3 regions of the Microbacterium chionoecetis genome follow, and region 1 is predicted to be linked to each of the others. Evidence: predicted binding sites of a transcription regulator. Region 1 holds the regulator's gene; each other region holds the start of a gene.
The links. Region 1 encodes LexA, which represses DNA repair genes until DNA is damaged. Its sites were predicted from a motif close to TCGAACANNTGTTCGA; they were not measured.
Positions count from the first base shown of each region.

Region 2: a site for LexA is predicted at 1,130-1,145, ahead of ABG085_RS12950 (DUF222 domain-containing protein). Genes of this name have one in related genera too.
Region 3: a site for LexA is predicted at 1,443-1,458, ahead of ABG085_RS02440 (DUF222 domain-containing protein). Genes of this name have one in related genera too.

Region 1 covers NZ_CP157000.1:1,672,786-1,676,061, forward strand. The annotation lists gene ABG085_RS07140 (hypothetical protein) at 1-1,433, opposite strand, end outside; gene lexA (transcriptional repressor LexA) at 1,520-2,200, opposite strand; gene ABG085_RS07150 (LysM peptidoglycan-binding domain-containing protein) at 2,464-2,928, shown strand; gene ABG085_RS07155 (histidinol-phosphate transaminase) at 3,091-3,276, shown strand, end outside.
Region 2 covers NZ_CP157000.1:2,888,188-2,891,463, reverse strand. The annotation lists gene ABG085_RS12955 (glutamyl-tRNA reductase) at 1-679, shown strand, start outside; gene ABG085_RS12950 (DUF222 domain-containing protein) at 1,156-2,487, shown strand; gene ABG085_RS12945 (MerR family transcriptional regulator) at 2,638-3,276, shown strand, end outside.
Region 3 covers NZ_CP157000.1:548,570-551,845, forward strand. The annotation lists gene ABG085_RS02440 (DUF222 domain-containing protein) at 1-1,265, opposite strand, end outside; gene ABG085_RS02445 (beta-propeller fold lactonase family protein) at 1,519-2,559, opposite strand; gene ABG085_RS02450 (hypothetical protein) at 2,658-3,276, opposite strand, start outside.

The sequences.
Region 1 (3,276 bases):
GGCGTGAGGTCGCGCGTCGGGGTCTCGTCGGCGAGCAGGATCTCCACCGTGGGATTGGCGTCGTCGGCCCCGATGGGTACGCCGCTGTAGAGCAGGTCCGTGTCGCTGACCGCGGTCACCTCCTCGGGGCGTCGCTGCAGCAGTTCGAGGATCCAGGCGACGCCGAATGCGACGACAGCCACGAGTACGATGTCGCCGACCGACAGCGGCCGCAGCAAGAAGAGCCAGATCACCGCGAGCACGGCGATGAGGGTCCGCACCAGGACGCGCTGCCGGCCGAGCCACAGGCCGAACGAATCGGTGTCGAGTCCTCGCCGGGCCAGCTCGCGCCGCCCCGACGCATTCATGCTGTCGATGGCACTGCGCACGCCGCGTGCCGGAGCCGACCTGCCGGTCACCCAGCCCAGAATCGCGATGAAGACACCGAGGAACGCGACGACGAGCGCGGTCTGCTGCATGTTGCCGACCAGCTGTTCGTAGATGACGTTCAGCGCGTCGGGAGAGAGGCCGAGTACCCCCGCCGTGACGCCCATGGCGGAATCGCCGATCGCGAGCATGATGGCCAGGGCCACGCCGCCAAGGGCTAATCCGATGCCCGTCCCGAGGACGGCGGCGCTGCGGCGGCGGGCGATCAGGATGCCGAGCCCGAACAGCGCGATCGCGATGATCGGCAGCCAGAGCCCGAGCGTGTTCGCGGCGGCGTAACTGGTGCGGATCGTCGCGAGGTTGTCGCCTTCGCCGAGGATGATGACGCGATCGACGGTGGGGATCAGCTCAGCGGCACCCAGGCCCCGATCGACGAGGTTCTGCTTCACGCGCTCGACGACCGCGCCCAACTGGATCCCCACCCCCTCGTCGGTGCGGACGATGAGTCCGCCGCCGTCGGACGTGGACACGCCCACCAGGGCGCGATGGGCGGCGCGCGTCGCAGTGGCCCACACTTCAGCGAAGGCATCGGACTCGACCACTCGAGTGACCGTCGTCGTCACGAGGCTCTCGAGGCCGTTGGCAGCCGGCGCCTCCAGGAGCTGGAGGGCGTCGGCGGCGCGGGGCGGAAGTCCGAGGCCGGCGATGCCGTCGAAGACGTCCGCGGTGATCTGGTCGAAGTCGACCTGGGCGTTGACCGCCTCCATGGACTCGTCGATGATCATCGACTGCACCGCGGGATCGTCCACCAGCGGCGCCAGCGTGGCGACGAAGGCGTCCTCGTCGGTCAGCTGTACACGGGCCCACGCGCCGACGATCGACACCGGGACGAGGATGGCGGCGATGGTGATGCACAGAGCCGAGAGCAGCGAGCGCCACCATCCATTGCGAGTGCGTGAGGGGGGTGCGGCCTCATCCGGAGCGACCGCGCCCGCCCGGAGTGCTTCGTTCTCGGCCCGCAACGCGGCGAGTTCGGCCTGCAGGTCGACGGTGACTGGCTCGCTCATGAGGCCTCCTCTAGCCGGATGCACTCATTGTGTCGTAGATGCAGCGTCCGGCATCACCCATTCCGTTGGGAATCGTCCGACGCCGGTCAGACGGCTCGCAGCACCGCCACGACCTTGCCGAGCACGGTGGCTTCATCGCCGAGGATCGGCTCGAACGCGGAGTTGCGCGGGAGCAGCCAGGTGTGACCGTCGCGCTGGCGGAACGTCTTGACGGTCGCCTCGCCGTCGAGCATCGCGGCCACGATCTCACCGTTGTCGGCCGTCGCCTGCGACCGGACGACGACCCAGTCGCCGTCGCAGATGGCGGCGTCGATCATCGACTCGCCCGAGACCTTCAGCATGAAGAGGTCGCCCTTGCCCACCAGCTGGCGGGGGAGAGGGAAGATCTCCTCGACCTGCTGCTCGGCCGTGATGGGAACGCCGGCGGCGATGCGCCCGACGAGCGGGACGAGGGCGGCATCACCCACGGAGGGGGAGGCGTCCGCCGGGCTCTCGGTCGCCGTGCCGGGCAGGTCGATCAGCACTTCCATCGCGCGCGTCTTACCCGCATCGCGCCGCAGGTAGCCGCTCAGCTCCAGCTGGTTGAGCTGGTGAGTGACGCTGGAGAGCGACTTCAGGCCGACGGCGTCGCCGATCTCCCGCATGCTCGGCGGGTAGCCGTGACGCGCGATCGAGCGCTGGATCACCTCGAGGATCGCCAGCTGCTTGTCGCTCAGGCTCTTGCGCCGACGAGTCTGGGGCTTTTCGCGCCCGGCCGCGTCGCTCATCTTCCGGCTCCGTCCTGCGCTCGGCGAGGGAGCGCTGTTTCTTCGAATGTCGGAGGCCCGTGGTGGGGTTCTCTTATCGAAACCGTATCCGGATCGCGGGCTTCTGGGGAACATCTCAGCCGCGTGTCGCGTTCGAGAGATCGCCGCCCGGAACCGGTATTGACATCGTACAGACTCGAAGATAGCTTCGGAAGAGAGATTCGCATTCACCGCTCCCGGCCGAGTGGTGAATGCGAATCTCTCCCCAGCACGAGGAGCCCAGCATGACCGCGATCGACTTCACGACCTCCGTCCCGTCGCCGTCCCGCGCCGCGCGTGTCGCGGTGCAGCGGGTGCACAGCTCGGCGCGACAGCTGGCCGGCGGTGCTCCTGTGCCGCTGGGCGCGCAGTCGGCGTCGGGGCGCTCCACGCGGCTCCGCCTGACCCTGCGCGGGCGACGTGTCCTCGCCGTCCTCGCCGCACTGCCGGCCGTGATCGCGCTGACCGCCGCCGTGATCGGCGGGGGAGCGGCACTCGCCTCCCGTGAAGCGGGAGCCCCGGCGGGCTCCTTCCGCACGGTGACGGTGGCTGCCGGCGACTCGCTCTGGAGCATCGCCGAAGAGGTCGCGCCCGAGCGCGATCCACGCGACGTGGTCGACGAGATCGTGCGGTTGAACGCGCTCGACACCGTGGTCGTGCAGGCCGGTCAGAGCATCGCGATCCCCGCGGCGTACGACGACGGCCGCTGACGCGCCGGCGGCTCCGGCGGCTGCCCGCACGGCGATCGACCATCGGACCACGCCTGCCTGTCCCGCCACGTCACGCGGGCCTGCCCGGTCTCGCGACGTCACGCCGGCCTCGCCTGTCTCGCGACGTCACGCGGCGCCGGCGCAGTCGGCCGCGGGCCTAGCATGGGAGAGGTGAGTGCACGTCTCGAAGACCTCCCCTTGCGCGCCGATCTCCGCGGTCAGAAGCCGTACGGTGCTCCGCAGGCGCCGTTGCCGGTGGCCCTGAACGTGAACGAGAACACGCATCCTGTTCCGGCGGAGGTCGCGGACGACATCCTCGACTCGATCGCCCGGGCGCTGAGCGACGTG
Region 2 (3,276 bases), 1.2 Mb from region 1:
CACCGGGCGCTACGCGGCCCGCACCGTCGACGCCCTGCGCGCTCGCGGTGCCGGTGACGTGCACGTGTTCTCGCCCTCGGGGCGGGCCGAGGGGTTCGCCGCGCAGCACGGACTCATCCCGGTGTCGGACTTCGCGGCGGCAGCGGCCGATGCTGATGTCGTCATCACCTGCACCGCCGACGCGGTCGTGCACGCCGATGCCTTCGTTCCGGGCCGGCGGGTGCTCGTGATCGATCTCGGGCTGCCCCGCAACGTCGACCCGGCCGTCGGCGCCGTGGCCGGTGTCGAGCTGCTCGACCTCGAGACGATCCGGCTGCACGCCCCGCTTCAGGAGCTCAACGCGCACGCCGACGCACGCGTCATCGTGGGGGATGCCGCGACCGAGTTCCACGCCGACCGCCTCGCGGGTCCCGCGATCACGGCGCTCCGCACCGACGTGCTGAAGACGCTCGACGCCGAGATCGCCCGCGCCCGCTCGCGCGGCGCCGGCGACGAGGTCGAGGCCGCGCTGCGCCACCTCGCCGGGGTGCTGCTGCACCAGCCGTCGGTGCGGATCCGCGAGCTCGCCGTCGAGGGCCGGATCGACGAGGCTCGCGCGGCACTCGAGCTGCTGCACGGTCTGTCGATCGACGCGCCCGGTGTGGTCGACGCCGACGACGACCTTTGGGAAACCGCCTAGGTCGCTGCGGTTCGGGGCGTTTCGTCTCGCTCGTTCCTCGCTCGGTCGGAGACCGGGGCGCAGGGGTGCAGTGATCTGGCGTTGGTCGGTGCGGTTGGGGGCCTTCGTCTCGCTCGTTCGTCGCTCGGTCGGTGACCGGGGCGAAGGGGACGCGGTTACCCGGCGTTAGTCCGGGGCGTTCGATATCGCTCGTTCCTCGCTCGTTCAACGACGGCGAGTGAGGATTGCCGGATTCGTGTGCGTGCAGCCGTAGCCGCCTTCGGTCAACGACACGGATGCCGCGGCCCGCAGTGGGCGCGGCATCCGGTCCTTCGCACCCTCAAGCGGGGCGCATTCGGCGAAGGTGTCGCTGATCTCCGTGTCGAGTGCATCCGCCGTGCTTCCCGCTGCGGTCGCGCGGTGTGAACCTGCGGGCCGGCGCAGGTCGTGCAGAAGAGATGATTGCGATCTTCGAACATATGTTCTAAACTCGAGATATGAGTCACCGTCCGCCGCATTCCGATCCCGAGCGGTTCGGGTGCGCTGACGACGGTGGTGACGCGTTCGTCCCAGCGGTACCGGACGCCGTGGACTTGGTGCTCGAGACCGCCACGATGCTCGCCGTGTTCGCCGCTGAGCGGCTGCGCAGGATCGAGGCGATGCGGCGTGAGGAGCTCGAGCTAATCGTGGGGAGAGGGGCGGGCGCCGTGGAGATGGCAGAGCGGTCGATCCGCCTCGAACTCTCCGCCGGAATGCGGATCACCGAGTACGCGGCCGGTCGCCTTCTTCTGCAGGCCGACGCTCTGGTCAACCGCTATCCGAGCGCGCTTGATGCGCTGTCGGGGGCACGGATCACCGAGAAGCACGCCGAGATCCTCGTCGACCTCGTCGATCAGGTCGCGCCCGAGCTGCGAGCCGACGTCGCCGACCGGGCCGTCGCGCTCGCCGAGGCTGAGCCGGTCGGAGCGTTCCGCCGCAGTCTTCGTGACCTCATCGCGCGGGCCGAGAGTAAGACGCTCGAGGAGCGTCACGCAGCGGCAGTCGATGGTCGGCGTGTCGTGGTCGAGTCCGGTGCAGACGGCATGGGTTTGCTGCTGCTGCACGGGCCGCAGGTCGAGCTGCACGCCATCTACGGTCGGGCGACCGCGATGGCCAAGGTGATCAAGGCTTCGCCCGGCGAGACGCGGACGCTCGATCAGATCCGCGCCGACATCGTCGCCGACCTTCTCATCGACGGCACGACCGAGCACCTTCCGGCCGCTGCGTCGGGCATCAGGGCCTCGGTCGTCGTGACCGTCCCGGTGCTGTCACTGCTCGACGACCAGGCTGCCGTGGCGGGTGACCCGCCCGTGGTCGAAGGGATCGGGCCGATCTCGCTGTCGCGGGCCAGGGAACTCTGCGGCGGCGACGCCAAGTGGATGCGCGTGCTGACCCATCCCGAGACTGCCATCGTGCTCTCCGTCGGTCGGGACCGGTATTCGCCGCCGGCCGCGTTGCAGAAGCTGGTGAAATGGCGAGCGGATCGGTGTATGGGTCCGGGTTGCGGGGTGCCGGCCTCCCGGTGCGAGGTCGACCATCAGATCAGATGGGCCGACCAGGGCGAGACCGCGCTCGAGAACAATGCTCCGTTGTGCAAGGGCCACCACCTGGTGAAAGACAACACCGACTGGGTCGTCACGCAGCTTCCGGGCTCCGGTGGTGCGCTCGAGTGGATCTCGCCCACCGGCCGGCGCTACGTGGTGCAGCCAGAACGGAAGGTTCCGGTCTTCCACAGCGCCCGCGCCCGCGCCAGCGCCAGCGCCGACGACGCGGGCAGCGCACCCTTCTGACCGAGCCGGCACCCGGCGGCGCGGCCCCGCGCCACGTCGGATCCGGCACGCTCTCTGGGACGCCGGAAAGGTCCCGAACGACGCCATGTCCGGCGACCTGTTCCTCGTCCTGGTCTTCTGGTTGACTCTCACACTGTGTCAGGGTCGAGCGTGGACTTCACCATGTACACCATCGGAGACTTCGCCGCGATCGGGCGGGTGAGCGTGCGGATGCTGCGTCACTACGACGCGATCGGCATCCTGCCTCCGGCGCACGTCGATGATCGCACCGGATACCGCCACTACGCCGACGCGCAGCTGGCCGACCTGCTGCGACTCGTCGAACTGCGCGAGCTCGGCTGCGGTCTCGATGTGATCGGCAGTGTCCTGTCGGCCGGCGATCGGTCCGCGGCGATGCGCGAGGCGCTGCTTCAGCGCCGCGCGCAGCTCGAGGCCTCGATCGCCGCCGATCAGGATCGGCTCGAGCAGATCGCCGAACGTCTCCGCGCCTTGGAAGGAAACGCCATGTCCGCTGTCGAATACCGTTCGATCGACCCCGTCACCGTCTACGCCGTCGAAGGGCGCGCACCCGGGATGGGGCCTGAGAACGTCTCACCCGTGATCGATCCCCTGCTGGAACGCCTCGAGCGTGCGCTCGGTGCCGCGGGCCGCCCTCTGCATGAGCCCGGCGTGTTCTGGTACGAGACCGTGCCCGATTCTGAGGAGCTCTCGGTGCACGTGAGCTTCACGGCCGACCCGGCACCCGTCCAGGGCGACGGGTACGACGTGGTCGAATTGCCTCGCATCCCG
Region 3 (3,276 bases), 1.1 Mb from region 1:
AGCACGCCGGGGGCGATCTGCTCGACGGTCCAAGGTGTGACGTGTTTCAACGTGTGGTGCCGGCGGCAGAGGTGGGCGAGGTTGTCGTGGCAGGTGGGGCCGCCGTGTGCGGCGTCGATGGTGTGGTCGATGTCGCAGCGCCAGACCGAACGGCGGCAGCCCGGGAAGCGGCAGTGCTCGTCTCGCGCGGCGAGGAACCGGTCCAGCGCCGGGCCGGGCCGGTAGCGGTCCACAGCGAGCACGGCGCCGGTGACGGGGGAGGTCATCACGCGCTCCCATCCAGGGCTGCCGGCGGCAAGGGCGCGGGCGGTGTCGGCGTCGATCGGCCCGTAGCCGGCGAGCAGGCAGGGTTCGTTGCCGGCGCCGGTCATGGTGAGCACGGGCACGGTGACCTGCACGGTGGCGCGGATCGCGGCCAGCCCCGAACCCGCGACGCAGTCCTGCGGCCCGGCGGTGAGCAACAGGTCGGTGGCGATGTCGGCCCGCAGCTGATCCATGGTGCGCGCGTCCACCACCTCGCGGACACCGCCGCCGTCTGAGCCCGATTCGGGTGCGTCTTCAGGTGATGGGCTGCCGGCGGGCTCGCGCGCGGCGACGGCGGAGCGGGCCTGCGCGGTGAGACGGTCGTGGATGCCGTAGATCAGCGCGGCGTCGTTGATCAGGGTGAGCGCTGCCATGTGGTCGGGCAGGTCGACCACCTCGATCTCGCGGCGGGCGACGGCGTCGCTGTGGCGTTCCTCGAGGGTGCGGTCGAGGAATCGCTCGGCGATCACCTTGAGCACCGACGCGAGCCGGCCCGGCGTCAGGGTGTCGGCGCGGTCCAGCGCGAGCGTGAGGAACTCGGCGCGCGCCGCATCGTCGCTGATGGGGTCGCCGGCGTCATGGATCACGGCCAGCTGCTGCCGGGAGATCCGTCCGGCGGCCAGGGCGCCCACCGCGGCGGGGAACCGGGTGCAGAGATCTGCCGACTCGGACAGCAGCCGACTGATCGTCCACTCCGACACGCGGGTCGAGGTGGCCAGGTCCGCAGTCAGCGCGCGACGATCCAGCTCCGCCCGCCGAACCCGCTCCGGGGTCGCACCGGCCGGCGCACGCACCGACGCGGCCGCATCGGCGAGCAGCCGGATCTCCGCCGCATCGGCGGCGGCGCGCTCGCGCCGACCCGCTTCGAACCCGGCGACCAGCCGCATGACGCTCGCCACCTCGGCGGGCAACGCGTGGTCACCGGGGGCACCGGAGGCGGCGAACGCGGGGATGGCAGGCATTCAGGACTCGCAGACAGAGCGGAACAGGAAACGGAGATTCCCGCGCCTCAGCGCCGCGCACCCTGCCAAAGTCCCCGCGGCTCTCGCCGCGCCCGTCTCACCGCCCCGATCGCTCGGAGCCTCACTATCGTTATCGAATCTCTGAACTATACACTACCGCTGATACGGGCCATGCACAAGAACAAATGTGCGAGCATCGGCGGCAATCAGGACCTGAGCTTCCCGCGATGGCGGTTGCCTGGCGCGCTCGAGATCACACGAAACGCACCCAGTTCGCCCCGCGACCGGTCTCGGCACGCAGGAGCAGCTCGAGGCGGTCGCCGTCGACGGAGTACAGGGAGATCGTCGTCGACGACTCTCCCGCCGCGATCAGGTGTGCGCCGTCCGGGCTGACCGCAAAGCCCCGCGGCTGCGGCTCGGTCTCGACGAAGCGCTCGGGCGCCGACACGGAGCCATCGTCCGCGACCGACACCGCGCCGAGCGTGCTCTCCGTCCGCTCCGAGCACCACAGGCGGCGCCCGCCGGCACCGAAGTGCAGGTCGGCGCCCCAGATGAGGTGCTCTGCCCGCGGATCTGCCCCGAAGCGGCTGTGGCGAAGGCCCTTCGACGGGTCGAACGCCTCCGCGGCGTCCCGCAGCTCGAGCGTTCCCGCCTCGACGTCGCGTGCGAAGTGGAGCACCTGCCCCGAGAACTCGGTCAGCACGTAGACCGCGTCCTGCGCCTCGTTCAGCACGAGATGCCGGGGACCGCTGCCCTCGGGCGCGGCCGCCGTCGCCGGCTCCAGTGCGACCAGCCGCAGGTCGTCTGTCAGCGCATACTGGCCGACCAGATCGGCGCCGAGCGACACGAAGTAGGCGAATCGGCCGTCCGCGCTCGGCAGCACCGAGTGCAGGTTGGGGAACTCGATGCGGGAGATCGGCTCGCCGACCACACCATCGGCGACCGCGCAGCTGATCCCGTAGCCGCCGCCGTACGAGGCACCCAGGAGACCCGCGCCGTCTCGGCACAGCGCGAGATAGTTCATGCCGCCGTCGGGAAGATCGAGCCGCGACTCGGCGTCCAGCCGCCCGGTCTCGCGGTCGAGGCGCAGCGTCACGATGCCCGCCGGCTCGGCATCCGACCCGCCCTTCACCGCCGCGTAGACGAGGTCACGGGACGAGTCCACGACGAAGGACGAGCAGCCGGCAAGGCCCTCGCTCACGGCGAGCCGCTCGATCGAGTCGCCCGAGTGCCGGAAGGTGCTGATGCTGCCGTCGCCCGCGTTGGCCACGAGCACGAGTGAGGAGTCGGTCATGCACCGATCGTAGGCGGGGCGACGTCTCGACGTCTCACGCTTGCCGGCGCCTGCGAAGCGTGCGAGGCGGTCGCCGCAGGTCGGCAGCGAGGCGCCGTTCAGTTCGGCGCGTCGAGACTCTGCACGAACGCGTTCGCGCCGGACTGCGGCGACGTCAGCACACGCGGGTCGGCACCGGCGCCGGTCGCCATCGAGGCCTGCGCGAGCACGATCACGTCGACGTCCCCGGCCGCGGCGATCGCGTCGGCGATGAGCCGGTCGTGTTGCGCGAGGTCGCCCGCGCCACGCGCATCCGCGGCGCGCTCCACGATCCGCGCCGCCACCTCGACCCTCGTCCCCGCACCCGAACCCGCGGTACCCGAACCCGCGGCACCGGGCACCGCGGCACCCGAACCCGCGGCACCAGGCCCCGCGGCACCCGGACCCGCAACACCCGCCCCCGCGCTCACGGCCCCCGCAGCAGCCGCCTCGACCAGCCGGCTCGTGGGTCCCAGCGTCGCCGCCAGCGTCGCGAGCACGAGCACCCGGCCCTGCCCCGCGCGCGCCCGGCGCACGGCCTCGGCCGCCATCGCCGCGTCGACGCGCACGAGCGGCACGCCCACTGCGGCTGCGGCATCCGTCGCCGCTTCGCCGATCGAGGAGCAGGTCACCAGCACCGCGGTCGCCCCACCGGCCCGCAGCGCTCCTAGGTGGGTGCGCAGGTCTGCGGAGATGTCG